Regions from separate parts of the Gudongella oleilytica genome, predicted to be linked through region 2. Evidence: a T-box and tRNA genes for the amino acid it is inferred to sense, from the RefSeq annotation. Region 2 holds a T-box; the other holds one or more tRNA genes.
What was found. The T-box of region 2 lies ahead of leuS (leucine--tRNA ligase). A T-box ahead of a tRNA ligase gene usually reads a tRNA of that ligase, here a tRNA-Leu.
Positions count from the first base shown of each region.

Region 1: it has a tRNA-Leu gene. The T-box ahead of leuS (leucine--tRNA ligase) is inferred to sense a tRNA for this amino acid. The anticodon was not compared.

Region 1 is NZ_CP035130.1:1,436,601-1,452,343, reverse strand. It holds rRNA gene EC328_RS06970 (16S ribosomal RNA) at 1-300, shown strand, start outside; tRNA gene EC328_RS06965 (tRNA-Ala) at 543-618, shown strand; rRNA gene EC328_RS06960 (23S ribosomal RNA) at 808-3,745, shown strand; rRNA gene rrf (5S ribosomal RNA) at 3,887-4,003, shown strand; tRNA gene EC328_RS06950 (tRNA-Asn) at 4,096-4,170, shown strand; tRNA gene EC328_RS06945 (tRNA-Leu) at 4,177-4,264, shown strand; tRNA gene EC328_RS06940 (tRNA-Met) at 4,298-4,374, shown strand; tRNA gene EC328_RS06935 (tRNA-Met) at 4,438-4,514, shown strand; tRNA gene EC328_RS06930 (tRNA-Glu) at 4,534-4,608, shown strand; tRNA gene EC328_RS06925 (tRNA-Val) at 4,614-4,689, shown strand; tRNA gene EC328_RS06920 (tRNA-Asp) at 4,817-4,893, shown strand; tRNA gene EC328_RS06915 (tRNA-Thr) at 5,004-5,079, shown strand; tRNA gene EC328_RS06910 (tRNA-Tyr) at 5,146-5,230, shown strand; tRNA gene EC328_RS06905 (tRNA-Gly) at 5,249-5,322, shown strand; tRNA gene EC328_RS06900 (tRNA-Arg) at 5,348-5,424, shown strand; tRNA gene EC328_RS06895 (tRNA-Gln) at 5,431-5,507, shown strand; tRNA gene EC328_RS06890 (tRNA-Lys) at 5,566-5,641, shown strand; tRNA gene EC328_RS06885 (tRNA-Ser) at 5,645-5,735, shown strand; tRNA gene EC328_RS06880 (tRNA-Ser) at 5,739-5,830, shown strand; tRNA gene EC328_RS06875 (tRNA-Ile) at 5,839-5,915, shown strand; tRNA gene EC328_RS06870 (tRNA-Phe) at 5,937-6,012, shown strand; tRNA gene EC328_RS06865 (tRNA-Trp) at 6,093-6,166, shown strand; tRNA gene EC328_RS06860 (tRNA-Ile) at 6,180-6,256, shown strand; tRNA gene EC328_RS06855 (tRNA-Ile) at 6,281-6,357, shown strand; gene EC328_RS06850 (ribonuclease H-like domain-containing protein) at 6,394-7,371, opposite strand; gene EC328_RS06845 (IclR family transcriptional regulator) at 7,470-8,249, shown strand; gene EC328_RS06840 (asparaginase) at 8,316-9,299, opposite strand; gene EC328_RS06835 (lactate utilization protein) at 9,634-10,230, shown strand; gene EC328_RS06830 (cysteine desulfurase family protein) at 10,242-11,396, shown strand; gene thiI (tRNA uracil 4-sulfurtransferase ThiI) at 11,401-12,570, shown strand; gene EC328_RS06820 (helix-turn-helix domain-containing protein) at 12,796-13,335, shown strand; gene potA (spermidine/putrescine ABC transporter ATP-binding protein) at 13,351-14,406, shown strand; gene EC328_RS06810 (ABC transporter permease) at 14,396-15,238, shown strand; gene EC328_RS06805 (ABC transporter permease) at 15,232-15,743, shown strand, end outside.
Region 2 is NZ_CP035130.1:1,296,010-1,311,752, reverse strand. It holds gene asnS (asparagine--tRNA ligase) at 1-1,133, shown strand, start outside; T-box leader at 1,197-1,393, shown strand; gene leuS (leucine--tRNA ligase) at 1,438-3,849, shown strand; gene EC328_RS06155 (L-threonine 3-dehydrogenase) at 4,041-5,003, shown strand; gene EC328_RS06150 (RrF2 family transcriptional regulator) at 5,395-5,832, shown strand; gene nifS (cysteine desulfurase NifS) at 5,829-7,010, shown strand; gene nifU (Fe-S cluster assembly scaffold protein NifU) at 7,011-7,448, shown strand; gene EC328_RS06135 (AI-2E family transporter) at 7,526-8,740, shown strand; gene alaS (alanine--tRNA ligase) at 8,830-11,469, shown strand; gene EC328_RS06125 (IreB family regulatory phosphoprotein) at 11,583-11,834, shown strand; gene EC328_RS06120 (aldo/keto reductase) at 11,902-12,849, shown strand; gene ruvX (Holliday junction resolvase RuvX) at 12,871-13,281, shown strand; gene EC328_RS06110 (DUF1292 domain-containing protein) at 13,293-13,544, shown strand; gene EC328_RS06105 (Fur family transcriptional regulator) at 13,550-13,999, shown strand; gene EC328_RS06100 (ribonuclease J) at 14,032-15,693, shown strand; gene EC328_RS06095 (LysO family transporter) at 15,712-15,743, shown strand, end outside.

The DNA of each region.
Region 1 (15,743 bases), 140 kb from region 2:
GGTACAACGAGAAGCAAGTCAGCGATGGCAAGCAAATCTCTAAAAGCCGATCCCAGTTCGGATTGCAGGCTGCAACTCGCCTGCATGAAGTCGGAGTTGCTAGTAATCGCGGATCAGAATGCCGCGGTGAATGCGTTCCCGGGTCTTGTACACACCGCCCGTCACACCATGGGAGTTGTCAATACCCGAAGCCAGTGAGCTAACCAGTAATGGAGGCAGCTGTCGAAGGTAGGGGCAATGACTGGGGTGAAGTCGTAACAAGGTAGCCGTATCGGAAGGTGCGGCTGGATCACCTCCTTTCTAAGGAAGATTTCAGGATAAGTATCTCGCACTGTTTGTTATATATAATTCACAATGCACAAATCACAATGCACAATTGTGAAATGTGAATAGTGAATTAAATTAACTTGGCAAGCCAGAGGCAAACTGGCCTTTGAACAAAATTGTTCATTGTCAATTGTCAATTGCGTAGTGCCCAGCAATAGAAATATCCAAAATCTATGATTTTGACATATTTCATTGACAGGGTATTAATTGATTACGGGGGTGTAGCTCAGCTGGGAGAGCACCTGCCTTGCAAGCAGGGGGTCAGGAGTTCGATCCTCCTCATCTCCACCAAGAGATCCAATGCACGATGAACAATGCACAATGCACAATTAAAAGAAGTCATCCTGAGCGAAAGCGAAGGATCTTAGGTTTAGACTTAAGAGAATGACCCTGATAACTGTGAACTGTGAACTGTGAACTGTGAATTGTCTCAACTGAACATTGAAAACTAAATCTAAGAAGAAGAACAAACATGAAATAGGTCAAGTTATTAAGAGCATAGGGCGAATGCCTTGGCACCAAGAGCCGAAGAAGGACGGGATAAGCACCGAAATGCTACGGGGAGTCGCAAATAGACGTCGATCCGTAGATATCCGAATGGGGGAACCCACTTGAGCAACCCTCAAGTACTCATGACCCAATAAAATAAGTCATGAGAGGTAGACCAGGGGAACTGAAACATCTAAGTACCCTGAGGAAGAGAAAGAAACATCGATTTTCAAAGTAGCGGCGAGCGAAATGGAAAGAGCCCAAACCTGATTTATCAGGGGTTGAGGACACAGCAAAGGAATGAATGATCCATAGTCGAAGAAAGCTGGGAAGCTTTGCGAAACAAGGTGATAGCCCTGTAGACGAAATGGAAGATTCACAGGCTGTGCTCCAGAGTACCACGGGACACGAGAAATCCCGTGGGAAGCAGGGAGGCCCACCTCCCAAGGCTAAATACTACTTGGTGACCGATAGTGAACAGTACCGTGAGGGAAAGGCGAAAAGAACCCCGGGAGGGGAGTGAAATAGAACCTGAAACCCTATGCTTACAAGCAGTGGAAGCACGTTAAAAGTGTGACCGCGTACTTTTTGTAGAACGGGCCAGCGAGTTATGATATGCAGCGAGGTTAAGTAATTAAGTTACGGAGCCGTAGGGAAACCGAGTCTTAACAGGGCGGATATAGTTGCATGTCATAGACCCGAAACCGGGTGACCTATCCATGGGCAGAGTGAAGTTTTAGTAAAATAAAATGGAGGCTCGAACCCGGTAGCGTTTAAAAGCTATGGGATGACCTGTGGATAGGGGTGAAAAGCCAATCGAACTCGGAGATAGCTGGTTCTCCTCGAAATAGCTTTAGGGCTAGCCTCAAGAATGGATGAGATGGAGGTAGAGCACTGAATGGTCTAGGGGCACATAGTGTTACCAAAACCTATCAAACTCCGAATGCCATACTCATAAGCTTGGGAGTCAGACTGTGGGGGATAAGCTTCATAGTCAAAAGGGAAAGAGCCCAGATCACCAGCTAAGGTCCCAAAATACTGATTAAGTGGTAAAGGATGTGAGGTTTCACAGACAACCAGGATGTTGGCTTAGAAGCAGCCATACATTTAAAGAGTGCGTAATAGCTCACTGGTCGAGAGACCTTGCGCCGAAGATTTCCGGGGCTAAAATCAGATACCGAAGCTGTGGGATGTATAAATACATCGGTAGAGGAGCATTGTGTAAGGGACGAAGGTGTACCGAAAGGAGCGCTGGACATTACACAAGAGAGAATGCTGGCATAAGTAGCGAAAGGTGAGTGAGAATCTCACCCGTCGAAAACCTAAGGTTTCCTGAGGAAGGCTCGTCCACTCAGGGTAAGTCGGGACCTAAGCCAAGGCTGAAAAGCGTAGGTGATGGACAACAGGTTATGATTCCTGTACTGGAGGTATTCGTTAACAGAGAAGTGGGGACGCAGGAGGATATGCAGAGCGTGCGGTTGGAAGAGCACGTCTAAGCACGTAGGGAGAGAAGACAGGCAAATCCGTTTTCTTAATGATCCTGAGGTGTGATGGGGATCGAAAAACAAGTAGAGAAGCTGCAGACTCCACACTGCCAAGAAAAGCCACTATCGAGAATATTTTCACCCGTACCGCAAACCGACACAGGTAGGTGAGGAGAGAATCCTAAGACGAGCGGAAGAACCTTTGTTAAGGAACTCGGCAAAATAGCCCCGTAACTTCGGGAGAAGGGGTGCCATTTGGAGTGGATATCATACGATATATAAGCTTTGGATGGCCGCAGTGAAAAGGCCCAAGCGACTGTTTACCAAAAACACAACTCTCTGCTAAGTCGAAAGACGAAGTATAGGGGGTGACACCTGCCCGGTGCTGGAAGGTTAAGGGGAATGCTTAGAGGAAACTCGAAGGTGTGAACTTAAGCCCCAGTAAACGGCGGCCGTAACTATAACGGTCCTAAGGTAGCGAAATTCCTTGTCGGGTAAGTTCCGACCCGCACGAAAGGTGTAACGATTTGGGCACTGTCTCAACAAAGGATCCGGTGAAATTGTAGTACTCGTGAAGATGCGAGTTACCCGCGACAGGACGGAAAGACCCCGTGGAGCTTTACTGCAGGCTGACATTGGATTTTGGCATTGCATGTACAGGATAGGTGGGAGGCATAGAAGCAAGTGCGCCAGTATTTGTGGAGCCGTCCTTGGGATACCACTCTTGTGATGCTGAAATTCTAACCTGGCACCGTGAAACCGGTGTGGGGACACTGTCAGTTGGGCAGTTTGACTGGGGCGGTCGCCTCCTAAAAAGTAACGGAGGCGCTCAAAGGTTTCCTCAGCACGGTCGGAAATCGTGCGAAGAGTGTAAAGGCAGAAGGAAGCTTGACTGCGACACCAACAAGTGGAGCAGGAACGAAAGTTGGACTTAGTGATCCGGTGGTACCGCGTGGAAGGGCCATCGCTCAACGGATAAAAGCTACCCCGGGGATAACAGGCTTATACCCCCCAAGAGTCCACATCGACGGGGGTGTTTGGCACCTCGATGTCGGCTCGTCTCATCCTGGGGCTGAAGTAGGTCCCAAGGGTTGGGCTGTTCGCCCATTAAAGAGGCACGCGAGCTGGGTTCAGAACGTCGTGAGACAGTTCGGTCCCTATCCGTCGTGGGCGCAGGAAATTTGAGAGGAGCTGTCCTTAGTACGAGAGGACCGGGATGGACAAACCTATGGTGAATCAGTTGTCTTGCCAAAGGCATGGCTGAGTAGCTAAGTTTGGACGGGATAAGTGCTGAAGGCATCTAAGCACGAAGCCCCCCTCAAGATGAGATTTCCCATCACGGAAGTGAGTAAGACACCAGGAAGACGACCTGGTAGATAGGTCTCAGGTGAAAGAGCAGCAATGCTTGAAGCTAAGAGATACTAATATGTCGAGGACTTGACCTAAACCAATGCACAATGCACAATTGTGGAAGTAAGGATTTAGGGTCTAAGACCCAAGAGAATGACCCAAGTAATTGTGAACTGTGAACTGAGAATTGTGAATTGAAAGAAGTAATGTTTGTTCTTAGAAAGATTTAGTTTTCGTCTGGTGACGATAGCAAGAGGGAGACACCTGTACCCATACCGAACACAGAAGTTAAGCCTCTTAACGCCGATGGTACTTGGTTGGAAACGACCTGGGAGAGTAGGAAGTTGCCAGACTAATGACCTAACATAGCGAACGGAAGTAAGCTTTAGCAGGTCAGATGTCGCGCAGTCCAAATCTATGATTTGGCAAACGCAGCCGACTCTATTCTTAGGTAGCTCAATGGCGGAGCAACCGGCTGTTAACCGGTAGGTTGTGGGTTCGAGTCCCACCCTGAGAGCCAGAGTATGCCGGGGTGGCGGAACTGGCAGACGCACAGGACTTAAAATCCTGCGACCCTTAAAGTCGTACCGGTTCGATTCCGGTCCTCGGCACCATAACTCTATGGCATAAAAGGGTTAAAAAATTGACGCGGGATGGAGCAGTCTGGTAGCTCGTCGGGCTCATAACCCGGAGGTCGTAGGTTCAAATCCTGCTCCCGCAACCATAATTTACTCCGTAGGAAATCAATTGCGGAGTGCCAGGTTGGTGCAACCATTATATTTAACTTGGCGGCGTAGCTCAGTTGGCTAGAGCATGCGGTTCATACCCGCAGTGTCAGCGGTTCAAATCCGTTCGCCGCTACCACATTTTAACTAAAAATATAGGCCCTATGGTCAAGCGGTTAAGACACCGCCCTTTCACGGCGGTAACCCGGGTTCGAGTCCCGGTAGGGTCACCATTAGTGGGCGCATAGCTCAGTTGGGAGAGCACCTGCCTTACAAGCAGGGGGTCACAGGTTCGAGCCCTGTTGTGCCCACCACTTACATCAATGAACAATTTATAATGCACAATGCACAATTAAAAAATCACCTTCTGTCACAAAATCACAGGGTATTCTGAAATAATTGTGAACTGTGAATTTAGAATTGTGAATTATAACTATCATTGGCCTGGTAGTTCAGTTGGTTAGAATGCCAGCCTGTCACGCTGGAGGTCGAGGGTTCGAGTCCCTTCCAGGTCGCCAATTTTCAATTGACAGTGTACAATTGACAATTGACAATTGAAACATAACAAATATTTTAAGGATAATTATTTAATTGTCAACTGTCAATTATGTAATTGTCAATTGCTTAAGCTGGCGTAGCTCAATCGGCAGAGCAACTGACTTGTAATCAGTAGGTTGGGGGTTCAATTCCTCTCGCCAGCTCCATTGAAGTACTCCATAGGAAATCGTTAGGTGTCCTTTAGGATTGATGCATAGCAAGGGAATAGATATGGAGGAGTTCCCGAGTGGCCAAAGGGGACGGACTGTAAATCCGTTAGCTAAGCTTTCAGTGGTTCAAATCCACTCTCCTCCACCAAATAAACTTAATAAATATGCGGGTGTAGCTCAGTGGTAGAGCCCCAGCCTTCCAAGCTGGTTGCGAGGGTTCGATTCCCTTCACCCGCTCCACCAAAATCTAAAAGTTTATAAACATGCACCTATAGCTCAGTAGGATAGAGCAACGGACTTCTAATCCGTGTGCCGGGGGTTCGAATCCTCCTAGGTGCACCATAGTGTTGGGGTGTAGCCAAGTCGGTAAGGCACTAGACTTTGACTCTAGCATTCCACAGGTTCGAGTCCTGTCACCCCAGCCATTTTTAACTAGTTAACCTATACTGCATGCAGTATATTTTTTTACCAATAATATAATATGATCCATTAGCTCAGTCGGTAGAGCACCTGACTTTTAATCAGGGTGTCCCGCGTTCGAGTCGCGGATGGATCACCATTTGGAGAGGTACCGAAGCGGTCATAACGGGGCGGTCTTGAAAACCGTTAGGGCTTTGCGGCCCACGTGGGTTCGAATCCCACCCTCTCCGCCAAAAGGAGAAGTACTCAAGTGGCTGAAGAGGCTCCCCTGCTAAGGGAGTAGGTCCTGATAAGGGGCGCGAGGGTTCAAATCCCTCCTTCTCCGCCATAAGATGGGGGCCTTTAGCTCAGTCGGTTAGAGCGCCCGGCTCATAACCGGTAGGTCCGGGGTTCGAGTCCCTGAAGGCCCACCAACTACAAATTTGTAGTTACCTGCCCAGATAGCTCAGTCGGTAGAGCAGTGGACTGAAAATCCACGTGTCGCTGGTTCGATTCCGGCTCTGGGCACCATCCCATCTATTCACAAGCTGCAATTTTTCAAAACATCTTATGATGAGTTTGATGGATTGATTTGTGAATTATTTTAATACAGGGGCGTAGTTAAACGGTATAACAGCGGTCTCCAAAACCGTCGATGAGGGTTCGATTCCTTCCGCCCCTGCCATTTTATTTAACAAGGACTTGTAGCTCAGGCGGTTAGAGCGCACGCCTGATAAGCGTGAGGTCGGTGGTTCGAGTCCACCCAGGTCCACCACCATTTGTCATTAATTTGATAAATGGGCCTTTAGCTCAGTCGGTTAGAGCGCCCGGCTCATAACCGGTAGGTCCGGGGTTCGAGTCCCTGAAGGCCCACCAAAGAGAAAAACTCATCGAATGATGAGTTTTTCTGTTTTAAACCAATATAGATAATAGATGCTCTCTGATCAGTGTTTTGATATTGCCGATATTCAGATTTTTCCCAGATGATACTATCACATATCCGCTTGGTATACTCATATCCATATTTGAGAAGCATTCTTCAGTGAATTCCAGATTGCTTATATCGATCAGAGCAACCTCAAGCTCATTTTCATTTGTTGCATAGATTAGCTCATAGGATATAGTAAAAGTATTGTCATCTCTTAGGTCGATTGACCATCCTTGTGCATAAAAGCGTATAGGCATATTATAATCAGAGGTATAGCTACCATTTATGGTCAACATCTCTCCAGTAATTCCAAGCTCAACGATATGGAGATCTATTATATGGTCATTGTCCAAGATACTTACTTTTTTACTATCATGAATGATCCGTATCAGACTTAGCAAACCAGGCATAGAGCATAGATCATCATGGTTATGTCTTAATATGATTTCTCTTAAATAAGAAGAGCCGGTTTCTGTGAATTCTTTGTAGAAATCAATACATTCTTTACCTGTATACTGATCCTTGCGAAAAATTCCTAAGTTCTCTTCAACTGTTCTCAGCTTAAGATTTGGAAGGTTGAAAAAGATACTGTTGTTCTTAAGCAGCTTAAAGAGATCCAAAGATTCTATAGGAGGCATAGAGATACGATTCTTATCCATTCTAGCCTTTATAAAAGGAATATCAAAGGCATCCCCGTTATAGGTGACGACAAGGGATCTTGCATTCACATAAGGTAGAAGGGCTAAAAGTATATCTTTTTCTTCTGAAGAGTTTTCAGCAAATAGCTGCTCTATAAACCATTCCTTACTTTCTGTGTCATAGTAGGCAAGACCTATAAGATATATCCAGTTATATTTGCTTGAAAGTCCTGTGGTTTCAATGTCCAGGATCAAAAGCTTCTTAAGGTCGATAAATGGATATTCTCCTGGATTAGGACTGATGGGCATCTTAAGTATTTTCATAAATCATAGCTCCTTATGTTTTGGGATGCAAATATTGCTTTTACTGATAGGAAAAATAGTATACAATAATTATATCATATAATCGGGAGGAAGCTAATTTGGAAATAGAGACTAAACAGAGGAAAACCATAGGTTCAGTTATAAAAGCCATAGAGATAATAAATTATATTGCTGAAAGCGAGCACGAAATGGGTGCGACTGAAATCAGCGAGGGTTTAGGCTATGGGGTTAGCGCAACCTATCATTTGCTGAATACCCTTAAAGAGTCAAACTTTATCACGCAGAACGAGAGGACTAAAAAATATCAGCTTAGCCTGAAATTGTGGCAGCTGGGTATGAAGGCATTTAGCCAGAACAATCTTGGTACAGCACTGAGACAATTCCTGGTGAGGCTTAAGAAAGAAACAGGAGAGACGGCCAATCTTACAGTTCTGGATAGGAAATCAATTGTTTACATTGCGCAGGAGGAAAGTGACAAACTAATAAAAATGTTTACAAAAACAGGAGCTACTGCACCATTACATTGCACAGCATCCGGGAAGATATTTCTTGCTTATATGGATGAAATCAAAAGGGACGAGATCCTCAAGGGCTATGTAATGACTAAATTCACCGATAATACTATTACCACAAAGAAGCAGCTTTTCAATGAATTGAAGGAGATAAGAGAAAAGGGCTATGGTTTTGACGTAGAGGAAAGAGATGATGATGTGTCATGTGTGGCAGCTCCCGTATTTGGAGCCAACGGTGAAGTATTGGCATGCATTTCGATATCTGGACCTCATACCAGGTTTACTGAAGCAAATAAACTCAAGTGGACTGAAATTATATTGCAGGTGTCAAAGGATGCATCTGCGTTCCTGAACAACGAAAAATAGCTAACAATTTTACCGCCTCAGCTATTTTATTAGTCTGAGGCGTTGTTGTATTCTCGAGAAAAAATGTCAGATTGTAGTCTCGAATAGCTCTCTGATTTTATCCATATCATTGGTCATTCCAAGTAAGAGCATTAGTTTGATTCTAGCTTTTTGTCCAGGAAGATTCCCTCCAAATATGACCCCCATATCTCTTAAATGCTTACCTCCACCTTCATACCCATAGGTATACAAGACCCTCCCGGTATTGCATCTCGATACAAGAACGACAGGGATAGAAGCGATTATTGCTTGCTTTATCCCGCTTATCATCTGTGGGGGTACATTACCTCTGCCAAGACCCTCAATCACTATACCCTTATAACCAGACTGGATATAAAAACTGAAGATATCTGAACCAAGTCCCGGTACAGCTTTTATCAGAGCTACTTTTTTCTCAATCTTATCTGTTTGTATCCTTTGTCTGTCGGGCATGTTTCTGTAATAAATAACTTCATCATTATCTACGATACCAAGAGGCCCAAATTCCGGAGATTTGAAGGTATCCAGGGACAAGGTATTTGTCTTTGTAACCTGGCTTGCTGCGTTCACTTCATTATTCATAACTACCAGAACACCCTTGTCCCTTGACTTGGGAGAAAGAGCTGTACATATTGCTGCTGCAAGGTTGCTTGAGCCGTCATATCCGAGCTCTGAGAAATTTCTCATTGCTCCTACAATTATAACCGGCTTTGGCGTATCAAGTAGAAGGTCAAGAAGATAAGCTGTTTCTTCAAGAGTATCAGTACCATGGGTTATTATTATTCCTGTTATAGATTCGTTCTCGGAAAGCTCCTTGGTTTTTTTATAGAGCTCCATCATTATATCTGGAGTAATATGAGGACTTGGCAGATTTGAGAAATTTATAATCTCCAGATCAGTCAAGTCTCTGACATTTTTAATCATCCCAAGGATCTCATCCGCATTCAGTGCTGGTATAGCTGCATGGAGATCTGGATCTATCTTCATAGCTATTGTTCCACCTGTAAAAATCATGGCGAGCTTGTGCTTCATCATATCCTCCACATTACCATTTACAATTTTGATAAGCCTATAGAATAAAGTCCCCAATTAAATAGTATCATGAATTAGATAAAAAAAGAAGACTCCGCATTTGGAGTCTTTCATCCCATTTACACAGGATGGAACAAAACCGTTCAAAAGGGGTATTGGGAATAGAGATCTTACTTGAGGTTACCAGGGGGATAACCTCATATAGATTATAGCAAATATGATGAATTGATGCAACGGCATATTGATATTTATTATCAATAATCCAGAAAACAGTTTAAAATGGGGAAAATATTGGATATAATGATAAGGTGAAGTAAATGGAAGGAGCGATATCATGGATAAAGCTGTCAGAGCTTTGCAAAAGAATGGTTTTGATGTGAGGGTTTTTGATACAAAAGAAGAGGCTGTGTCTGCATTGATGGAAGATATCAAAGTTGATGAGCCCGTTGGGTTGGGAGGTTCCATTACTCTTCAGGATATGAAGATATATGATCATTTATCTGAAAGAGGGAACACTGTATATTGGCACTGGAAAGCCGAGGATAAGGGTGCTGCACTAAGAGATGCAGCCAGCTCGAAGGTTTACATAACAAGCACGAATGCAGTTACTGAGGATGGAAAGCTGGTTAACAAAGACGGAACTGGAAATAGGGTTTCATCTATGTTCTATGGCCATGAGAGAGTATATATAGTAGCGGGTAAAAACAAAATAGTGAGAAATTACGGGGATGCTATTTATAGAATAGAACACACTGCGGCACCTATGAATGCAAAAAGGCTTAACCTTACAACGCCATGCGTTTACACTGGTGTATGCAGCGACTGCGATTCTCCTCAAAGAATTTGCAATGTTGAAACTGTTATCAATAAAAAGCCTGGTGGCGTTGGGAAGATAGTTATTTATCTGGTCAATGAAGACTTGGGTTATTAAGAGGTGAGACATTGATTTATCTTGATAATTGTGCAACTACCCGTCCCAGACCTGAAGTCGTTGCTGCAGTAGAAAGGACAATGGCCGAGGAGTTTGGTAACCCATCCTCACTTCACAGACTCGGCCTAAGAGCAGAAAAGCTTGTGAAGGAAGCGAGAAATCGTACTGCCGATTTTCTGAAGGTTCAAGAAAGTGAAATATACTTTACATCCGGCGGTACTGAGAGCAACAATATTGTGGTCCAGGGAATAGCAAGTATTAAATCCAGCAAGGGGAAACATATTGTAACCACATCAATAGAACACCCAGCTGTTATGAACACACTAAAGTACCTGGAAAAAAAAGGATTCGAAATAACATGGCTCAGAAATGATCATCTTGGAAAGATAGACATCGGCGAATTGAAGGAGTCACTGAGAGATGATACTATACTTGTTACAGTGATACATGTCAATAACGAGGTAGGCATCATCCAGGATATTGAGGAAATTGGGAAAGCACTAAGCACTGAAAAATCAAAGCCTCATTTTCATCTTGATGGAGTGCAATCATTTGCGAAGCTGCCATTGTCTTTAAAAGCATGGGGCGTTGACAGCTATGCATTCAGTGGTCACAAACTTCATGGACCAAAGGGTATAGGGGGACTGTATCTGAACTCTAAGGTTAACCTACCTCCCTTGCTTTTCGGTGGAAATCAGGAAAGAGGCTTACGATCAGGAACTGAAAATGTCCCGGGCATTGTGGGACTTTCCACAGCCTTGTCATTTGTTTCTAAAGACAGTGCTCGAGAGTTTGCCCATGTCAATAATCTAAAATCATTGATGATAGAGCTTCTAATTGAAGGCATTCCGGAAATAAAGATCAATTCACCTGTAAATCCATTATTTTCTCCATATATATTGAATGTTTCAATCCCGTGGACCCGGGGAGAAATAATGGTTCATAGCCTGGAGGATAAGGATATTTACGTGTCAACCACTTCCGCGTGTTCCTCAAAAGGTAAGAGTAAAAGCCATGTTCTTGAAGCAATTGGCCTGGATGATAAATGTATTGAGGGAACACTGAGAATAAGCTTTTCTCATGAAAACACTGAGGATGACATTCGCATCGCGGCCAGAGAGATAACAAATGCAGCAGTTGAAATCAGAAGTATAATGAGGAGATGATCAGTTGGACAGGGTTTTAAGTGTCAGCCTGGGAGAGGTTGTTCTCAAGGGTTTGAACAGAAAGTATTTTGAGGACAAGCTGATTAAGAATATCAGGCGTGCCTTGGAGGGCCTCGTCGATATATCCATTTACAAAGAGCAGGGGAAAATTTATATCGAAGGACTTGAAGGCTACGAAGAAATAGCAACCAATAGACTTAAGAAGGTATTTGGACTTGTTTACATCAGCCCATGTATCAGAACTACAACAGACATGGAGGACATGAGACAAGCTGCGTTATTGGCAGTCAAAGAATTCACTGATCAGGTGGACAAAGCATTTACTTTTAAGGTGGATGTAACCAGGTCAGATAAAAGATATCCTCTCAAGTCGCCTGATATATCGAGAGATATAGGTGGTTATATTCTGAAGAACTCAGGAAATCTTAGGGTGGATGTCCACGCACCTCAAATACTTGTGAAAGTTGATGTTAAGGAGAAAGGATATGTTTATACTAAGCGCGATAAGGCCTTTGGAGGTCTGCCGGTAGGGACAAATGGGAGAGGCCTGCTCCTTTTATCAGGGGGGATCGACAGTCCTGTAGCAGGATTCTTAATGGCAAAAAGAGGAGTAGATATTGACTGTATCCATTTCCACTCCTATCCTTTCACCTCAGAAAGGGCTGAGGAAAAGATATATGATCTTGCAAGGATAATGGCAAGATATACGGGACCATTAAAAATTTTCAGCGTCAATCTTCTGAATATACAGAAGGAAATCGGGAGAAGCTGTCCTGAGGATGAAATGACCATAATATCGAGAAGATTTATGATGAGGATAGCTGAGAAGCTTGCAGCTCCCAGAGGCTATGATGCATTGATTACTGGGGAGAATTTAGGACAGGTAGCCAGTCAAACTATCCAAAGCGTAGATGTGATCAACAGGTCTGTGGAAATTCCAATCCTAAGACCCTTGATAGGAATGGATAAAGTCGACATAATCAAGTGGTCCAAGGATATAGAAACATATGAAACCTCTATACAGCCATTTGAGGATTGCTGCTCAGTTTTTCTTCCAAAGCATCCTGTGACGAAACCAAAGCTTATTGATATATTGAATTCTGAGAGTAATTTGGATATCGATGGATTGATAGAGGATGCATTATCTAACCTGAAGATAGTAAACATAGAATAAAATTTGTTAAAAAATCAGAACCGAAAGGTTCTGATTTTTTGTAGTACATTGGTAAACTTCAAGTTTAGTTAAATGAAGCCATAATTTGGTTTTTCACATAGAGCAAACTGTTTCAGCGATTATTTTTATTGACACTGACACTTGCCTAAACTATAATCAAATGGTGAGTGTTTAGTGACTATAAACAATTTGTTTAGTAATATATGATTTTCAGGGGGGTGTGTTATGAATATCGGAGAAAAAATAAAGGCACTTCGGGTAAAGAAAAATCTTACGCAAGAGGAACTGGCAGACAGGTGTGAGCTTACAAAGGGTTTTATATCACAGCTTGAAAGAGACCTCACATCTCCTTCAATCGCAACTCTTATGGATATATTGGAAGGCCTTGGGACGAACCTAAAAGATTTCTTCAATGAAGCTACGGAGGAAAAAATAGTATTTCGCAAAGAAGATGCCTTTGAAACTATAAATGAGGAGTTAAAGTACACCTTAAGATGGATAATACCGAATGCTCAGAAAAATTTAATGGAGCCTATCCTCATAAGTCTGCAGTCAGGAGGAAAAACAAAGGAGGACTACCCTCATGAAGGTGAGGAGTTTGGATATGTGCTCCAAGGGAATATCTACGTAAATCTGGGTGCTGAAAAACACAAGGTAAAAAAGGGCGAAAGCTTCTATTACAGGACTAATAGTGACCATTCAATATCAAACGCAGGGAAAACTGAAGCAACATTTATATGGGTGAGCACACCTCCTAATTTTTAGTAAGGAAGTGATATAATGACGAAATTTCATGCAATAGATTTGATCGATATCTCAAAGGATTTTGGAGACTCAACTGTTCTTGAGAATATGAATCTATATATTCGCCAAAATGAATTCCTTACGCTGCTTGGACCCAGCGGGTGCGGAAAGACTACTACTTTAAGGATTATCGGTGGCTTTGAGGCCCCCACTTCCGGGAAAGTGATATTTGAAGGCGAGGATATAACAAAGCAACCTCCATACCTTAGACAGATCAATACTGTATTCCAGAAGTACGCTCTCTTCCCTCATCTAAATGTATTCGAGAACATCGCTTTTGGTCTTAGGATTAAAAAAACGCCTAAAGATGACATAGCTCTTAGAGTCGCTGAGATGCTAAGGTTAGTAAACCTTTCAGGCTATGAAAAGAGAGACATAGAATCTTTAAGCGGAGGTCAGCAGCAAAGAATAGCAATAGCAAGGGCACTTGTAAATGAACCAAAAGTCTTGCTCCTGGATGAACCGCTGGGAGCCTTGGATCTAAAGCTGAGAAAAGAAATGCAGATGGAGCTAAAGAAGATTCAAAAAAGCGTCGGAATTACATTTGTCTATGTTACACATGACCAGGAGGAAGCACTTACCATGTCTGACACCATAGTAGTTATGGACAAGGGCAGGATACAACAGATAGGGACACCAACCGATATTTATAATGAACCCAGGAATCGATTCGTAGCAAAATTCATCGGGGAAAGCAATATAATTGAAGGCACCATGCTTGAGGACTATAAAGTAGAATTTGCTGGTAAAATATTTTCTTGCGTCGATAGAGGCTTTGAAAACAATGAGCCTGTTGATATAGTAATAAGACCTGAAGATCTTGACATAGTACCTTTAGAGGAGGGGCAGATCACCGGGAGGGTTATTAGTGTTACATTCAAGGGTGTTCATTACGAGATGGAAGTACAAAACGGCAGCTTTACCTGGACAATACATTCCACAGTAATGAAGGGAATTGATACAGAAATTGGTATGAGGGTAATCCCTGAGAATATTCATATAATGAAGAGGAGTGTGTATGATGAAAATTAGAAACACTGCCTTCCCTTATTTCATATGGCTTGGGATATTTATAGTAGTACCTTTGTTTCTCGTATTATATTTTGCCTTCACAACAGGCGACAGTCAGACGTTGTCGGAATTTACTTTCAGCTTGGATAACTACAAGAGATTTCTTACACCGATATATCTTAATGTCTTTTACCGGTCAGTTTGGCTTGCTGTATTATCTACTGCAATATGTCTGGTTCTGGGGTATCCCATAGCATTCATAATCAGCAAGGAAAAAGCAAAGACAAGAAATGTTATGGTGTTGATGCTGGTCATTCCAATGTGGATGAACTTTTTGTTGAGGACATATGCATGGCTTACCTTGCTTGGTAAAAACGGGATAATAAACTATATTGCAGGGAAGCTGGGTTTTCAGGGACTGGATCTGTTATATAATGACACAGCCGTTCTTCTTGGTATGGTTTACAATTTTCTTCCATTTATGGTGCTTCCCATTTTTTCTGTAATGTCAAAAATGGATAGAAATTTGATAGAGGCTGCTGAAGACCTCGGTGCCGACAGGCGACGAACATTTCTTAAGGTTATTTTCCCATTAAGCCTTCCAGGCGTAATAACAGGTATAACCATGGTATTTATCCCTGCTGTAAGCACCTTTGTCATATCAAGCCTTCTGGGTGGTAATAAATCAACACTTATCGGTAACCTTATTGAACAACAGTTCAGGTATACGGGAGACTGGCACTTTGGATCATCAATGTCAATAATACTGATGGTATTTATTTTTCTTGCAATGGCATTGACATCAAAATTCGACAAAGAGAAGGAAGGCGAAGGAGGTGGAGGCTTATGGTAGAAAAGAGTATCAAAAGGCTTTATACATTCATGATTTTTTTATTTCTCTACGCTCCTATAATAGTGTTGATAGTTTTTTCCTTTAATGACTCCAAATCCAGGGGAGTATGGAGTGGTTTCACTCTAAGATGGTATTTTGAATTATTTAAGGACAGGGAGGTTCTTAGAGCACTATATTATACAATTTTTATAGCCATAACATCATCTCTGATCTCAACCATAATTGGAACCTTTGCTGCAATAGGGATCTTCGGTATGAACGGATTTGGGAAAAAATTAGTTTTGAACCTAAATTATCTGCCTGTCCTGAATCCGGATATTGTGACAGCTGTCGCATTGATGACGCTTTTCAGGTTTGTAAAGCTGGAGTTTGGTGTTTTAACGATGCTTTTGGCACATGTTACATTCTGCCTTCCTTATGTTATACTATCAATCCTGCCAAAGCTTAAGCAGATGAACAGACACCTTGCTGAGGCAGCTATGGACCTTGGAGCAACTCCTTTGTA
Region 2 (15,743 bases):
AGCCATTCGAGGTCAAGGCGTCATCGATTGAACTTGAGGGAATGAGCGACAGCGAGTATCCCATTCAAAAGAAGCGTCACACACTTGAATACCTGAGAACCATAGCGCACCTAAGACCAAGGACTAACACCTACAGCGCCGTTTTCAGAGTAAGGTCGATCCTTGCCTTTGCCATCCACAAGTTCTTCCAGGAGAGAGGCTTCGTATATGCCCACACTCCTATAATCACCGCTTCGGACGCAGAGGGTGCAGGAGAAATGTTCAGGGTAAGTACCCTTGATATGCTGAACCCTCCAAGGACGGAGGACGGGAAAGTTGACTTTTCAAAGGACTTCTTCGGAAAGGAGACAAATCTTACAGTCAGCGGGCAGCTTGAAGCAGAAGTGTTTGCTCTTGCCTTCAAGAATACATACACCTTTGGACCTACCTTCCGGGCTGAAAACTCAAACACCGCAAGACATGCCGCTGAGTTCTGGATGATAGAGCCTGAGATTGCCTTCGCAGACCTTACAGACAACATGAAGCTTGCTGAGGATATGTTTAAGTATATTGTGAACTATGTATTAGAAAATGCTCCTGAGGAAATGGAGTTTTTCGACAGCTTCGTAAGCAAGGGGATAATCGAAAGACTAAAGTCGATAGTAAACTCCGAGTTCGGTGTCGTAACCTATACTGAAGCAGTGGAGCTTCTGAAAAAATCAGGCGAGGAATTTCAGTATCCAGTGGAATGGGGAATTGACCTTCAAACAGAGCATGAAAGATATATAACGGAGAAGATATTCCAAAAGCCTGTATTCGTAATCAACTACCCCAAGGAGATCAAGGCCTTTTATATGAGGGTAAACGAGGACAACAGGACCGTAGCTGCCATGGACCTTCTGGTGCCCGGAGTCGGAGAGATAATTGGCGGAAGCCAGAGAGAGGAGAGACTCGACGTCCTCACTCAAAAGATAATCGACAATGGAATGGACCCGGAGGACTACTGGTGGTATCTGGAGCTTAGAAAATACGGCGGAACAAAGCACGCAGGCTATGGACTTGGCTTTGAGAGAGCAATTATGTACATCACAGGAATGTCAAACATAAGAGACGTTATCCCATTCCCAAGAACAGTCAACTCGGCGGAGTTCTAAGATTAGCCCGGTTAAATATGTCTTGCTTAAAGGCTTGGCATTTGCTATAATTTTAGCTAAATTACAACATCGATGAACGGAAATATTAAGCAAGGAGCCTCTTTTAGAGAGCAGCCGGCTGGTGGAAGGCTGCAGAGAGAATTGCTGAACTCGTCCGGGAGGATCCCCTGTGTAAGCCGGGGACGGAACGCCTACGTTACAGGCATCGAGTGGGATTATCAAAAAGAGTGGTACCGCGGAATTAACCTTTCGTCTCTAACAGGGCGAGAGGTTTTATTTTTTGTAAATTGAGGAGGTAATGTAAATGAAAGACTACACCCCAAAGTCCATCGAAAAGAAATGGCAGGATATATGGGATGAGCACCAATGCTATAGAGCCGAGAACAACAGTGAGAAGCCGAAGTTCTATGCTCTTGTGGAGTTCCCGTATCCATCATCAAATGGACTCCACGTAGGTCACCCGAGACCATACACTGCCCTTGACATCGTATCAAGAAAGAGAAGATACCAGGGCTACAATGTACTTTTTCCAATGGGCTGGGATGCCTTCGGACTTCCAACTGAGAACTTCGCAATAAAGAACAAGATCCATCCAAGGATCGTCACAGAGCAAAACATTGCCAGGTTTAAGGGACAGCTAAAATCAATAGGCTTCTCCTTCGACTGGTCCAGAGAGGTAAACACAACAGACCCAAATTACTACAAATGGACTCAGTGGATATTCCTTAAGCTGTTTGAAAAAGGATTGGCATACAAACAGGAAATGCCAATAAACTTCTGTACCTCCTGCAAGGTCGGTCTCGCCAACGAAGAGGTAGTGGGAGGAGTATGTGAACGTTGCGGAAGCGAAGTCATCAGACGCGTCAAAAACCAATGGATGCTTAAAATTACCGAATATGCGGAAAGGCTTATCAATGACCTGGATACTGTCGATTATATTGATAGAGTTAAGATCCAGCAGATCAACTGGATAGGAAGGTCTGAGGGAGCAGAACTGGACTTCAGGATCGTCGGCGGAGATGACGTACTAAGGATTTTTACGACCAGACCGGACACTCTTTTTGGGGCAACCTACATGGTAATAGCTCCTGAGCACCCATTGATCGATAAATACAGAGACAGAATAGAAAACATCGACCTGGTGGAGGCATACAGGGCAGATGTTTCAAAGAAATCAGACTTTGAAAGGACAGAGCTTGTAAAGGAAAAGACCGGTGTCGAGCTTAGAGGCTTGTCAGCAATAAATCCAGCAACTGGTAAGGAGATACCTCTTTGGGTATCAGACTACGTTCTAATGACCTATGGTACAGGGGCAATAATGGCAGTACCTGGCCACGATCAGAGAGACTGGGAGTTTGCTACAAAGTTCAATCTGCCCATCATCGATGTAATAAAAGGCGGCGACATCACAAAGGAGGCCTACACTGATACCGACTCAGGGATCCTTGTTAACTCCGGTTTCATAAATGACATGGAGGTAAAGGATGCAATCAGAACGATGCTTGACTGGATCGAGAAGGAAGGTCTCGGAGAGAGAAAGGTAAACTACAAGCTTAGGGACTGGGTATTCTCGAGACAAAGATACTGGGGCGAGCCGATCCCATTGGTACACTGCGACGAATGCGGCTGGGTTCCTATTCCTGAGTCTGAGCTTCCGCTAAAGCTTCCTGAGGTTGAAAACTATGAGCCGACTGATACCGGGGAATCACCTCTTGCTGCGATCCATGAATGGGTACACACCACTTGCCCCAAATGCGGAGGACCGGCTCACAGAGAAACTGACACCATGCCTCAATGGGCAGGTTCATCCTGGTACTTCCTAAGATACATGGATCCGGACAACCATGATCAACTGGCTTCCAAGGAAACACTTGAATACTGGTCGCCAATAGACTGGTACAACGGAGGCATGGAGCATACAACCCTTCACCTTCTATACTCAAGATTCTGGCACAAGTTCCTCTACGATATCGGTGTGGTTCCAATGCCTGAGCCATATGCAAAGAGGACATCGCACGGTATGATCCTTGGCGACAACAATGAAAAAATGTCAAAATCAAGAGGAAATGTAGTTAATCCCGATGATATAGTAAGGGATTATGGAGCTGATACGCTAAGAACCTATGAGATGTTTATCGGAGATTTTGAAAAAGCCGTTCCATGGTCCGATAATGGTGTGAAGGGCTGCAGGAGGTTCCTCGACAGGGTATGGAGACTTCAGGAGATACTGACAGAAGGGAATTCCTACACTCCTGAGCTTGAATCCAGCATCCACAAGACTATCAAGAAGGTTTCCGAGGACTTCGAAAACCTAAAATTCAATACTGGAATTGCTGCAATGATGAGTCTTTTAAACGAATTCAATGACTTTGGAAGGCTTAACAAAAAGGACTTCCAGACATTCCTCATACTGTTGAATCCTGTTGCTCCACATATAACAGAGGAGCTGTGGGAGATCGCAGGCCTGCCAGGATATCTGTTCCAGACAACATGGCCGGAATACGACCAGGAGAAGACCATAGACAAGGTCTTTGATCTGCCTGTTCAGGTAAATGGAAAGGTGAGAGGTACAGTTGAGGTCAGCATTGATGAGAGCACAGAGAGCATCAAGGAAAAAGTTTTTGCATCTGCCGGCGTGAAGAAATTTACCGATGGAAAAACTGTCGTGAAGGAAATCTACGTTCCAGGGAAGATCTACAACATAGTTGTAAAATAGTCAATCTGCCGCCACATGGCGGCAAATTAAGGCTGAAGACAAAGCTCAGCAATCAATAAGGATTGTTGAGCTTTGTCTTCGGTCTGCCCCGGACTTGTCCGGGCCTTCTTAATGAGATTTTTATATCAACCTCAGATAATTATGCTATAATAGCAATATAGCAATTCCAAAAGACTACGGAGGTGCAGTGGATGAGAAAGATACTTATTACTGGAGCGCTTGGACAGATAGGTTCCGAGCTGGCAGTAAGAATGAGAGACGTTTATGGTAATGCAAACGTTATCATCAGCGATCTTAAAGCCAAGGAAACCCATAAGGAGCTCATTGAAAACGGACCATTTGAAGTAATAGATGTTATGGATAAGGATCGTATGGCAGAGGTGGTAGACAAATACGGAATAAATACCATTGTAAACCTCGCTGCCATACTCTCAGCAACTGGCGAAGCAAGGCCGGACCTGTGCTGGAGCATTAACATGAACGGGCTTTATAATGTGCTTGAGCTTGCAAGGGAGAAAAAGCTGTCTGTGTTTACACCAAGCTCGATTGCAGTTTTTGGTGATTTGACTCCAAAGGATTCTACTCCACAGGATACTGTGATGAGACCTGGCACCATGTATGGTGTCACCAAGGTGGCAGGCGAGCTATTATGTGACTATTATTTCCATAAATTCGGGGTTGACACGAGGGGTGTCAGATTCCCAGGACTTATTTCCTACGATACACTGCCTGGAGGGGGAACTACCGACTATGCAGTGCATATTTACTATGAAGCCCTTAAGAATGGAAAATACTCAAGCTTTATAGATAAGGGAACAAAGATGGATATGATGTACATGCCTGATGCCCTTGATGCAATCCTAAACCTGATGGAGGCAGACAGTTCAAGGCTGATCCACAGAAATGCCTTTAATATCGCGGCTATGAGCTTCGATCCTGAAGAGATCGCTGCATCTATAAGAAAGCACATCCCCGGATTTGTTCTTGAATACGATGTGGACCCTATAAGGCAGGCGATAGCAGATTCCTGGCCAAATTCACTTGACGACAGCGCAGCCAGGGCAGAGTGGGGCTGGGCACCTAAATACCTTTTGGACGACATGACAAAGGATATGCTTGAGAAGCTGAGTAAGAAGTTGAATATCAAGATTTAGCAAATTATATAAGTAGGGTGCGGACGACCCTGCCCGCCCGATAATTCAAAATAACGAATAGTAGGTAGTAGGTAGTAAATGAATAAGATAAGATCCTTCACTATCGTTCAGGATGACTGCGATATCCAGTTATTCTGAGAATTAGAGGAGGATTTTTTACTTTTAATTGTCAATCGTCAATTGTCAATTTAAACTATTCCTTTCCTTTTCCCCTTTCCCCTTATAGCTTTCCCCTTCCAGCATTCCAACTTCTCTTTATTTTGATTTTGAGTTGTGATCTGTGAATTTTGCATTATCTTCATGTGTTTTCAATGTTGACAAGATTACCCGGATATACTATACTGAAAAAGTAAAACCAACCAAAGCAGTTGGGATTAAAGAGGTGAAATGAATGAAACTGTCAACCAAGGGGCGTTACGGGCTAATGGCGATGTATCAATTGGCTCAGGATTATGGACAGGGGCCAATATCTCTTAAATATGTAGCGGAAAAGCAGGGCTTGTCAGAGAACTACCTTGAACAGCTGTTTTCAAGCCTGAAGAAGGAAGGGCTTCTTACAAGTACAAGAGGAGCATATGGCGGATACATGCTGTCAAGAAAACCGCATGAAATAACTGTTGGACAGGTTCTGAGATCTCTGGAGGGGCAAATGTCACCTTCAGAATGTGTATCTGAGGACGGCTTTGATTGCGTGAGGGACGATAGCTGTGCAACCAGATTGGTGTTTGCTAAAATAAAGGATAGCATCGACAGGGTGATCGACTCCATAAGCCTTGAGGATATGGTTAGAGACAGCCAGCCGGGACTATATCGGGAGGAATTAAAATGAACAAAATGATATACATGGACCACTCTGCAACCACACCGGTAAAAAAAGAAGTGCTTGAGGAAATGCTACCATACTTCAGCGAGTTTTATGGAAATCCCTCAAGCGTATACGCGCTTAGCAACCACTCGAGGCTTGCAATTGACAAGGCAAGGGAAAGAGTTGCCAAGGCCATAGGGGCCAAGAAGACCGAGGTATTCTTTACAGGCGGCGGCTCTGAGGCTGATAACTGGGCACTCAAAGGAATAGCATATAAGAATAAGGACAAGGGAAACCACATCATAACCACAAAAATCGAACACCACGCAATACTCCATACCTGTGAGTATCTTGAGCAGCAAGGCTTCAAGGTGACATATCTGGACGTTGATGAGTACGGGATGATATCGCTTGAGGAGCTTGAGAAAGCAATAACCGAAAAGACAATACTTATTTCCATAATGTTTGCCAACAATGAAATCGGTACTATCCAGCCTGTTAAGGAAATTGGAGAACTGGCGAAGAAACACGGAGTTCTTTTCCATACTGATGCAGTTCAGGCAGTAGGCAGTCTTCCTATTGACGTAAAGGAAATGAACATCGACCTCTTAAGCATGTCAGCTCATAAACTTTACGGACCTAAAGGCGTTGGAGCTCTTTACATCAGGCAGGGAACAAAGATAGATCCTCTTATAGCAGGCGGCGCACAGGAAAAGAACAAAAGGGCAGGAACTGAGAACACACCTGGTATAGTAGGCCTTGGAAAAGCAATTGAGCTTGCTTACGAGCATCTTGAGGAGAATACTACTTACCTGATCTCACTTAGGGAAAGATTGATCAAGGGCATTAAGGAAAGAATACCATACGTCAGACTTAATGGACACCCGGAGAAAAGACTTCCCGGCAATGCCAACTTCTGCTTCCAGTTTATCGAGGGCGAAGCGCTTCTTTTGAGCCTTGATATGGTTGGCATCGCTGGCTCAAGCGGCTCTGCATGTACCTCAGGCTCTCTTGATCCATCCCATGTGCTATTAGCAATAGGCCTTCCTCACGAAATAGCCCACGGTTCACTTAGACTGTCACTGGGAACAGGCAACACTGAGGAAGAGGTGGATTTTGCTGTTGAAAAGCTCGTGGGAATAGTGGACAGATTGAGAATGATGTCACCGTTATATGAAAAAATTCAAGGGGGTAACAAATAAATGTATTCAGAGAAGGTAATGGAGCACTTCATGCATCCGCACAATGTTGGAGAGATAGAGAACGCAGACGGCGTCGGTGAAGTAGGCAACGCAAAATGCGGTGATATAATGAAGATGTATCTTAAGATAGACGGAGAGATAATAACCGACGTAAAATTCAAGACCTTTGGATGCGGTTCTGCGATAGCGTCATCTAGCATGGCTACTGAGCTTATAAAGGGAAGAACAGTAAAGGAAGCCATGGAGCTTACAAACAAGGCAGTAGCAGATGCGCTTGATGGACTTCCACCGGTAAAAATGCACTGCAGCGTACTTGCTGAGCAGGCAATCAAATCAGCTCTGCTTGATTATTCCCATAAAACAGGGGTAAAAATAGAGGGATTGGAAGATGTTGACTTCGATGACGAGCATCTCCACGACCACGCTGACGAAGAATAAACTTTAAGAAGGAAGACTCTGGCGGGAGCTGATATTGGCGTCATGCCAGAGTCTTTTGCAGCTTTGGGGGGATATTTATGGGATTGAGCACAGCGCCTGTGCTTTCAGTAAAACTCGTATGGATCCTTTTACCGATCCTTCTTTTCCTTATCATCTACTATCTGATAAATATTGGAAACAGGTATGTGGCACCGAGAAAGGCGATCCATTACAATACCAAGCTTATCCTTTGGGGGATAATCACACTATTCGCCCTTTATTTTGTGGTGCAGATATTCAGGAAGTATACTCTTATATCAGATACCTTCTTCACGATACTGGTATCAATGCTGCTGGCATATCTATTAAATCCCTCCGTCACTTACTTTGAACGGAAGGGGATGAAAAGGATCCTTGCTGCATCCATAGTATACCTAATAATCCTGGGCGGCATCGTCATATTGTTCCTTGCAGTGCTTCCAAGAACAGGCAGGGAGATCATGCGACTGGGTGCAAATCTGCCTCAGTACTTAACTTCAGTCACAAATTGGTTCCAGAATCTTTACTCCAGCTATTCTGACACATTTGGTGAGATGCCTGAAATACTCCAGTCAATTGAAAATGTAGTTTCACAGAACATCGACCGGATACAGCAAAGCCTTGCAAACGGGGCAGAGAAGTTTATTCTCGGTCTGGCTGGTATGCTGTCACGGATAGTAAGCCTGGTACTTACACCTGTTTTAACCTTCTACTTCCTGGTTGACAAGGACCATTTCCAAAAGAAAGTAGATGTTCTGATCCCTTCAAGGTACAAGGAGGAGATATATAAGCTTCTCGGCGAGATGGATGATGCGATGTCGCAGTTTATCCGGGGCAGACTTCTCATGGCTGTAGTAGTTGGAATTACCACTACCATATTCCTGTTCCTGATGGGAATAGAGTTTGCGATAATAATCGGGTTTATAACAGGACTTGCGGATATCATCCCCTATATCGGACCTTTCCTTGGATTCCTGCCGGCAGTTGTGTTCGCCTTTATTTCCAGTCCCACGAAGGCACTATGGGTGGGAGCGCTCTTTTTACTTATCCAATGGATGGAGAACAACATACTGGGCCCAAAGGTCCTTGGAAAGACCACCGGAATGCATCCCCTGACTGTTTTGGTTTCCATAATAACGGGAGGAACCATTTTCGGTATAATGGGAATGATCGTTTCAGTTCCGGCTGTGAACATAGGGATAATACTTTACAGGTATATTAAAGATAAGGTCAACAAAAGACTTTCCGACAACTCAGAAACCGGAACAAATTGACATAAGGCCCTATTTGCATTAAAATATTATAGATAGACTAACCTCCCTGAAGGGGAGGATTTTTCTAATATTTAGGGTGAGGTGTAATTATGAAAAAGTTGGGACTGCATGAGATACGAAAAGAATATCTTGATTTCTTCAAAGAAAAAGACCATCTGGTAGCATCAAGCTTTTCACTGGTGCCTAAAAATGATAAATCTCTGTTGCTGATCGGAGCGGGAATGGCACCGCTTAAGCCATACTTCACAGGCGATGCGACACCTCCCCACAATAGGATGGCAACATGTCAGAAGTGTATAAGAACCGGTGACATCGAAAACGTAGGAAGGACTGCAAGACATGCCACCTTCTTCGAGATGCTTGGAAATTTCTCCTTCGGGGACTATTTCAAGAAGGAAGCAGTAGCATGGGCATGGGAATTCCTCACTGAGAGGATGGAGCTAAAGCCGGAGGATCTTTGGGTGAGCGTCTATCTTGAGGACGACGAGGCATATGAGATATGGAACAAGGATATCGGAGTGCCTGCAGAGAAAATAGTAAGGCTTGGAAAAGAGGACAATTTCTGGGAACTTGAAGTAGGACCATCAGGTCCTTGCTCAGAGATATATATAGACAGGGGCCTGGAGTACGGCTGCGGACACGAGGATTGTAAACCAGGCTGCGACTGTGACAGATTCCTCGAGGTTTGGAACCTTGTTTTCACCCAGTTTGACAAGGACGAGCAGGGAGTTTACCATCCGCTGCCAAATCCCAATATAGATACAGGAATGGGTCTTGAGAGAATTACTTGCATAATGGAGAACGTGGACACCATATTCGACATCGGTGCCATAAGAGACATCCTCCACAAGGTTGAAGAGATAAGCGGATATGAATACGGCTCAGCCTACGAGAAGGATGTGTCAGTAAGGCTCATAACTGACCACACAAGGGCTATGACATTCCTTGTCAGCGACGGAGTAATTCCCGGCAACGAAGGAAGAGGCTATGTTCTAAGAAGGCTTATCAGGCGTGCTGCAAGACACGGCAAGCTACTGGGAATAGAAAAGGGCTTCCTTGACCAGATGGCAGGTGTTGTAATAGACTCCTGGAGCGTTGAGTACAAGGAGCTTAAGGAAAACGAGGCACAGATCAAAAAGGTAATAAGAGCAGAAGAGGAGAAGTTCCAGGAGACAATCAACCAGGGAATAGATATCCTCGATGAATATATCGAAGAAATGAAGGCAGCCGGATCTGAGGTATTCGGAGGAGACAAGGCATTCAAGCTTTACGATACCTATGGCTTCCCATTGGAGCTTACTCTGGAGATCTTGAACGAGAAGGGCATCAAGCTCGATACAGATGGCTTCAAGGCTAATATGGAGGAGCAGAGACAAAGGGCAAGAAGTGCAAGAGAAGGCACAGACGGCGGATGGGGCGGAAAGGAAGAAGAGGAGCTAACAAAGGGCTTCAAATCGACCTTCCTTGGCTATGACACCACCAGGGCTGAGTCTGTAGTGCTAGCCTTGTTCAAGGAGGGCGAGAGAGTCATCCACCTGAGCGAGGGAGAGGAAGGACTTGTTATCCTTAAAGAGACTCCTTTCTACGGCGAGCAGGGCGGTCAGGTAGGAGACAAGGGCAAGCTTCTGTTCGAGGGAGGCTATGCTGAGGTAACCGATGCAAGACCTACCAAGGAAGGCGCTATACTCCATATTATATCCGTTAAGGAAGGCCAGCTGAAGGAAGATATGAAAGCAGAGGCAGCTGTGGATGACGAGCTGCGCGATGCTACGAGAAGGAACCACTCAGCTACACACCTGCTGCACAAGGCACTGAAATCAGTTTTAGGCGGTCACGTAAACCAGGCAGGCTCACTTGTAATGCCAAACAGACTCCGCTTCGACTTCACTCACTTCGAGGCAGTAAGCAAGGAGGACCTCGCAAGGATCGAGGCCGAGGTAAACCATAACCTGTTAAGGGCGATGCCGGTGGTTACAGAGGTTGTCACTCTTAAGGAGGCACAGGAGAAAGGTGTTATAGGGCTGTTTGAGGATAAGTACGGCGAAGTGGTAAGAGTCGTTTCCATGGGAGACTACTCCCAGGAGCTTTGCGGCGGCACACACGTTTCAAATACAGGGCAGATAGGTCTGTTCAAGATAGTGTCGGAGGCAGGTATTGCTGCCGGAGTAAGAAGGATAGAGGCACTGACAGGGCTAAATGCCTTTGATTACATGAACAGTCTTGAAAAAGAGCTCGAGCAGCTTTCACATTCGATGAAGACCAACAGACAATCGTTGAAGGAAAGAGCACAGGTCATCATGGAGGAGCTCAAGGAAAAGGAAAGAGAGATAGGAAGGCTTAAAGACAAGCTTTCTGCAAATATAGCGGATGAGATACTTTCAACTGCAAAGGAAGTCGAGGGAGTCAAGGTAATAGTGTACACTGCGCCCGAGATGGATATGAACAGCCTGAGGAACCTTGGAGATGAGCTAAAGGCAAGGCTTCGTTCAGGAGTAGTCGTTCTTGCAACTGCCATCGGCGAAAAGGTTTCACTTGTTGCCATGGCGACCAAGGATGTAACTGAGAAGGGAATACATGCTGGAAACATTGTAAAGGCTGTAGCAGCTGCAACAGGCGGAAGCGGCGGTGGAAGACCGGAGATGGCACAGGCCGGAGGCAAGGATGTCTCCAAATTGAAGGAAGCAATGGATAGTGTTGAAGGTTTGGTAAGGGAACAGTTGAAGAGATAATTCACAATTAACAATTCACAATTCACAATTCACAATTCACAATGCACTATTCACTATTCACTATTCACTGATTATGTTATAATAGTTAAAGGGGTGGTACTGTGAACGATAAAATGAACGAAACCGTGAAATTCGAAGCCACTAAGGAAACACTTACAGAGCCCAGAGAAATACTGATTTCTGTTTTCAACTCACTGGAGGAAAAGGGATACAATCCCATCAATCAGATCATCGGGTACATCCTTTCAGGAGATCCCACCTATATTACAAGCCACAACAACGCCCGAACGATCATAAGAAAGATCGAGCGGGACGAGCTATTGGAGGAAATACTTCGGGCATACTTGAAATGCACTAAAGACTGACTTTGAATGGATGGATGGCACAGGGCTATCCATCCTCTTTATGTAAAGAAACGAAAGGAAACCGGAAGTGGAAAGAAGACGATTGGGCAATACTGACATAGAGGTATCCGGGCTTTGCTTCGGTTCCCTCACCATGACCCCCTTTCAGGCAAATCTAAGCCTGGATGAGGGCGCAAGGCTCATCAGATACGCCTACGAAAAAGGTATCAACTTCATAGATACAGCGGAGATATACGAAAATTATGAATATATCAGAAGAGGGATCCAGGGTATAATAAGAAGTGATTATGTAATTGCCACTAAAACCTATGCTTATACTGAAAAGCTGGCAGAGGACAGCTTGCATAAAGCTTTGAAGGAGCTTCAGACTGATTATATAGATATATTTTTACTTCACGAGCAGGAAAGTGAGCATACAATAAGAGGGCACTACCCTGCCATTGAGTACCTTTTAAAGGCAAGAGATCAGGGCAAGGTAAGGGCTGTCGGGATATCGACCCACAAAGTGGCAGGGGTAAGGGGATTCCTTAAATACAGGGAGCTTGACATAGTCCACCCCCTGCTTAACGTAGACGGCATCGGGATCCATGACGGCACCAGGGACGATATGGTAGAAGCGATTAAAGCTTGCCATAAAGAAGGTCGTGGCATTTACAGCATGAAGCCTCTTGGAGGAGGACATCTCATAAAGCGTGCTGAGGAGGCCATAGGTTTTTTAAGAGATATGAAGGAGCTTCATTCAATAGCAATAGGCCTGCAGTCGACTGAAGAGGTCGACGCGGCTGTTCAAATGCTGCAAAGTGGGTATATAGAAGAAAATACAAAGGAAAAGATAAACAGATCAAACAGAAGGCTTATAGTTCAGGATTACTGTCAGGGCTGCGGGAACTGCGAGAGCAGATGCCAGCAGGGAGGCATAACTGTAATTGACGGAATGGCGGTCCCAAACGATAAATGCATCCTTTGCGGATATTGTGCCACAGTTTGTCCGGAATTTTGTATAAAAGTTATTTGATAATGATATAATGGAGAGAGTATGGAGAGAATTTTAGGCTTGGACGTTGGAACAAAGAGAATAGGAGTCGCAATAAGCGATCCATTGGGCATAACGGCTCAGCCTCTCACAACCATTGAGAGGGAAAGCAAGAAAAAAGACCTTGAGGCTATCGAGGCCCTGCTTGATCAATACCAGGTCAGAAAGGTCGTTGTCGGAATGCCTTATAACATGAACGGAACAATTGGTCCTTCGGGTGAAATGGCAAAAATGGTCGGCGAAAAGATTAAAAACAAATTTAAGATCGAGCTGATATATGTAGACGAAAGACTAAGCACAGTGTCTGCCGAAAGAGTACTTATTGAGGGTGACATAAGGCGAGAGGAAAGAAAAAACATTATCGACAAAGTGGCAGCATCCTATATCCTGCAAACTTATCTCGATTCAAAGTAAAGGAGGATATCATGACTGAAAAACATGTATTTTATGACGAGCTTGGAAATGAGATCGAGTTCCTCGTCAAGGCGAAATTCAGCCTGGACGATACCGATTACGTTGCACTGTTGAATGCTGACCAGCTGGACACAATGACCTATCTATTGAAGCTTGAGCTGGACCAGGACGGAGAACCCATATTTGTTACTATAGATGACGAGGAAGAGTTCGAGGAGGTAAAATCAGCCTACGAAGAGCTAAGCAGAGAGCATTTACAATAAGGCGGGTGAAAACAGTGGAAACCACCATTAAAGGCTACATGGATCAGCTGCAGAAACGAGGCTACAAATACACAAATCAAAGAGAGGACGTCCTTAGGATCCTTTTGGAGAACAAGGAGTCTCATTTGAGCTGCGAAGAGGTACACGGAATAGTTGCCCGTGAAAGCAAGGATGTGGGCATAGCCACTGTTTACAGGACACTCCAGCTTTTTGAAAGGCTGGGGATAGTATACAGGATTAATTTTGACGATGGAGTGAGTCGTTACGAACTGAATCTCGGCAACGAGAATCATCACCATCATCATTTAATATGCACAGAATGTGGAAGCGTGACTGAGGTGAAGCTGGATCTTCTTGAAGCCCTTGAGGATGAGATCGAAAAAGAGGAAGGGTTTGTTATCCGGGATCACAATGTCAAATTCTACGGGATATGCAAAAAATGTAAGAATAAATGAAAGAATTTTAGAGAAAAACAAGGAGTGGTAAAGTGGCAAAACAAAATAAACTGAAAATTATCCCGTTGGGTGGATTGGGAGAGATCGGGAAAAACATAACCGTTCACGAATACAAGGATTCAATAGTAATCGTGGACTGTGGCATGACATTTCCCGAGGATGAAATGCTCGGAGTAGACATAGTCATACCGGACATTTCCTACCTGATCAAGAACAAGGAGAAAATAAAGGGATTGGTATTGACCCATGGTCATGAGGACCATATTGGGGCTATTCCCTATGTTCTGAAAAAGCTTGACATCCCCATTTACGGGACCAAGCTGACTTTGGGCTTGCTGAACAACAAGCTGAAGGAGCACAACCTGCCAAATGCACAGCTGAATGTGGTGGCTCACGGAGAGAAGATAAAGCTGGGCCATTTTGAAGTGGAATTCATACGAACTACCCACAGCATACCGGACAGTGCGGCCATCGCGCTGACAAGCCCGGTTGGAACAGTTATCCAGACTGGCGACTTCAAAGTGGACTTTACACCAATAACCTCGGACAAAATAGACCTTAACAGGTTCGCCGAGCTTGGAAATAAAGGGGTCCTGGCACTATTGTCAGACTCGACCAATGTTACGAGACCGGGCTATTCAATGAGTGAAAGAACAGTCGGGGAAACCTTCCGGAACCTTTTCTACAAGGCAAAGGGAAGGATAATCGTCGCTACCTTCGCCTCAAACGTGCACAGGGTTCAGCAGATCATAGATGCAGCGGAGCTTAATGACCGTAAGGTAATAATGTCCGGAAGATCCATGGTCAACGTGACCACGGTCGCCTCGGAGCTTGGATACCTTCGCTTCAACGAGGGCACGATAATAGACATAAAGGACATGAACAAATACAGAAAGGACGAGATCGTCCTGATAATGACCGGGTCTCAAGGAGAGCCAATGAGCGCCCTGACAAGGGTCGCATCAAATGAGCACAGACAGATCGATCTTATGAGCGATGACCTTGTCATAATATCGGCAACACCGATACCGGGAAACGAAAAAACCGTATCTAAAGTAATAAATAACCTTCTGGGGAAAGGTGTAGAGGTAGTATTTGAGGCATACGAGGACATCCACGTATCAGGCCACGCCTGCCAGGAAGAGCTGAAGCTTATGCACAGTCTTGTAAAGCCGAAGTTTTTTATTCCTGTCCACGGTGAGACTAAGCACCTAAAGATGCACGCCGACATAAGTGAAGCACTTGGAACGCCAAGAGAAAACATCTTTATCCTCGAGAACGGTCAGACCCTGGAGCTGTCAAAAAACGAAGCAAATCTCGGGCAGATGGTGCCGTCGGGACATATTCTGGTGGACGGCCTTGGAGTCGGCGACGTTGGAAATATAGTATTAAGGGACAGAAAGCACCTTTCAGAGGATGGACTCATAGTAGTCGTAGTGACCATGGACAAGGAGAAGGGCATCGTAGCAGCAGGACCTGATCTGGTTTCCAGAGGCTTCGTCTACGTCAGGGAATCCGAGGACCTTATGGTCGAAGCAAGACGGGTAGTAAAGGAGACCCTTGAAGCCTGTGAAGCAAAGAAGATCAAGGACTGGTCTGCAATAAAGTCCAACATAAGGGATGACCTGAGGACCTTCCTCTATACAACAATAAAGAGAAATCCTATGATATTGCCTATCATTATGGAGGTATAGGACAAAAGGAGAATACGAATGGGTACAAGACTTATAATGTACCTGGCAGT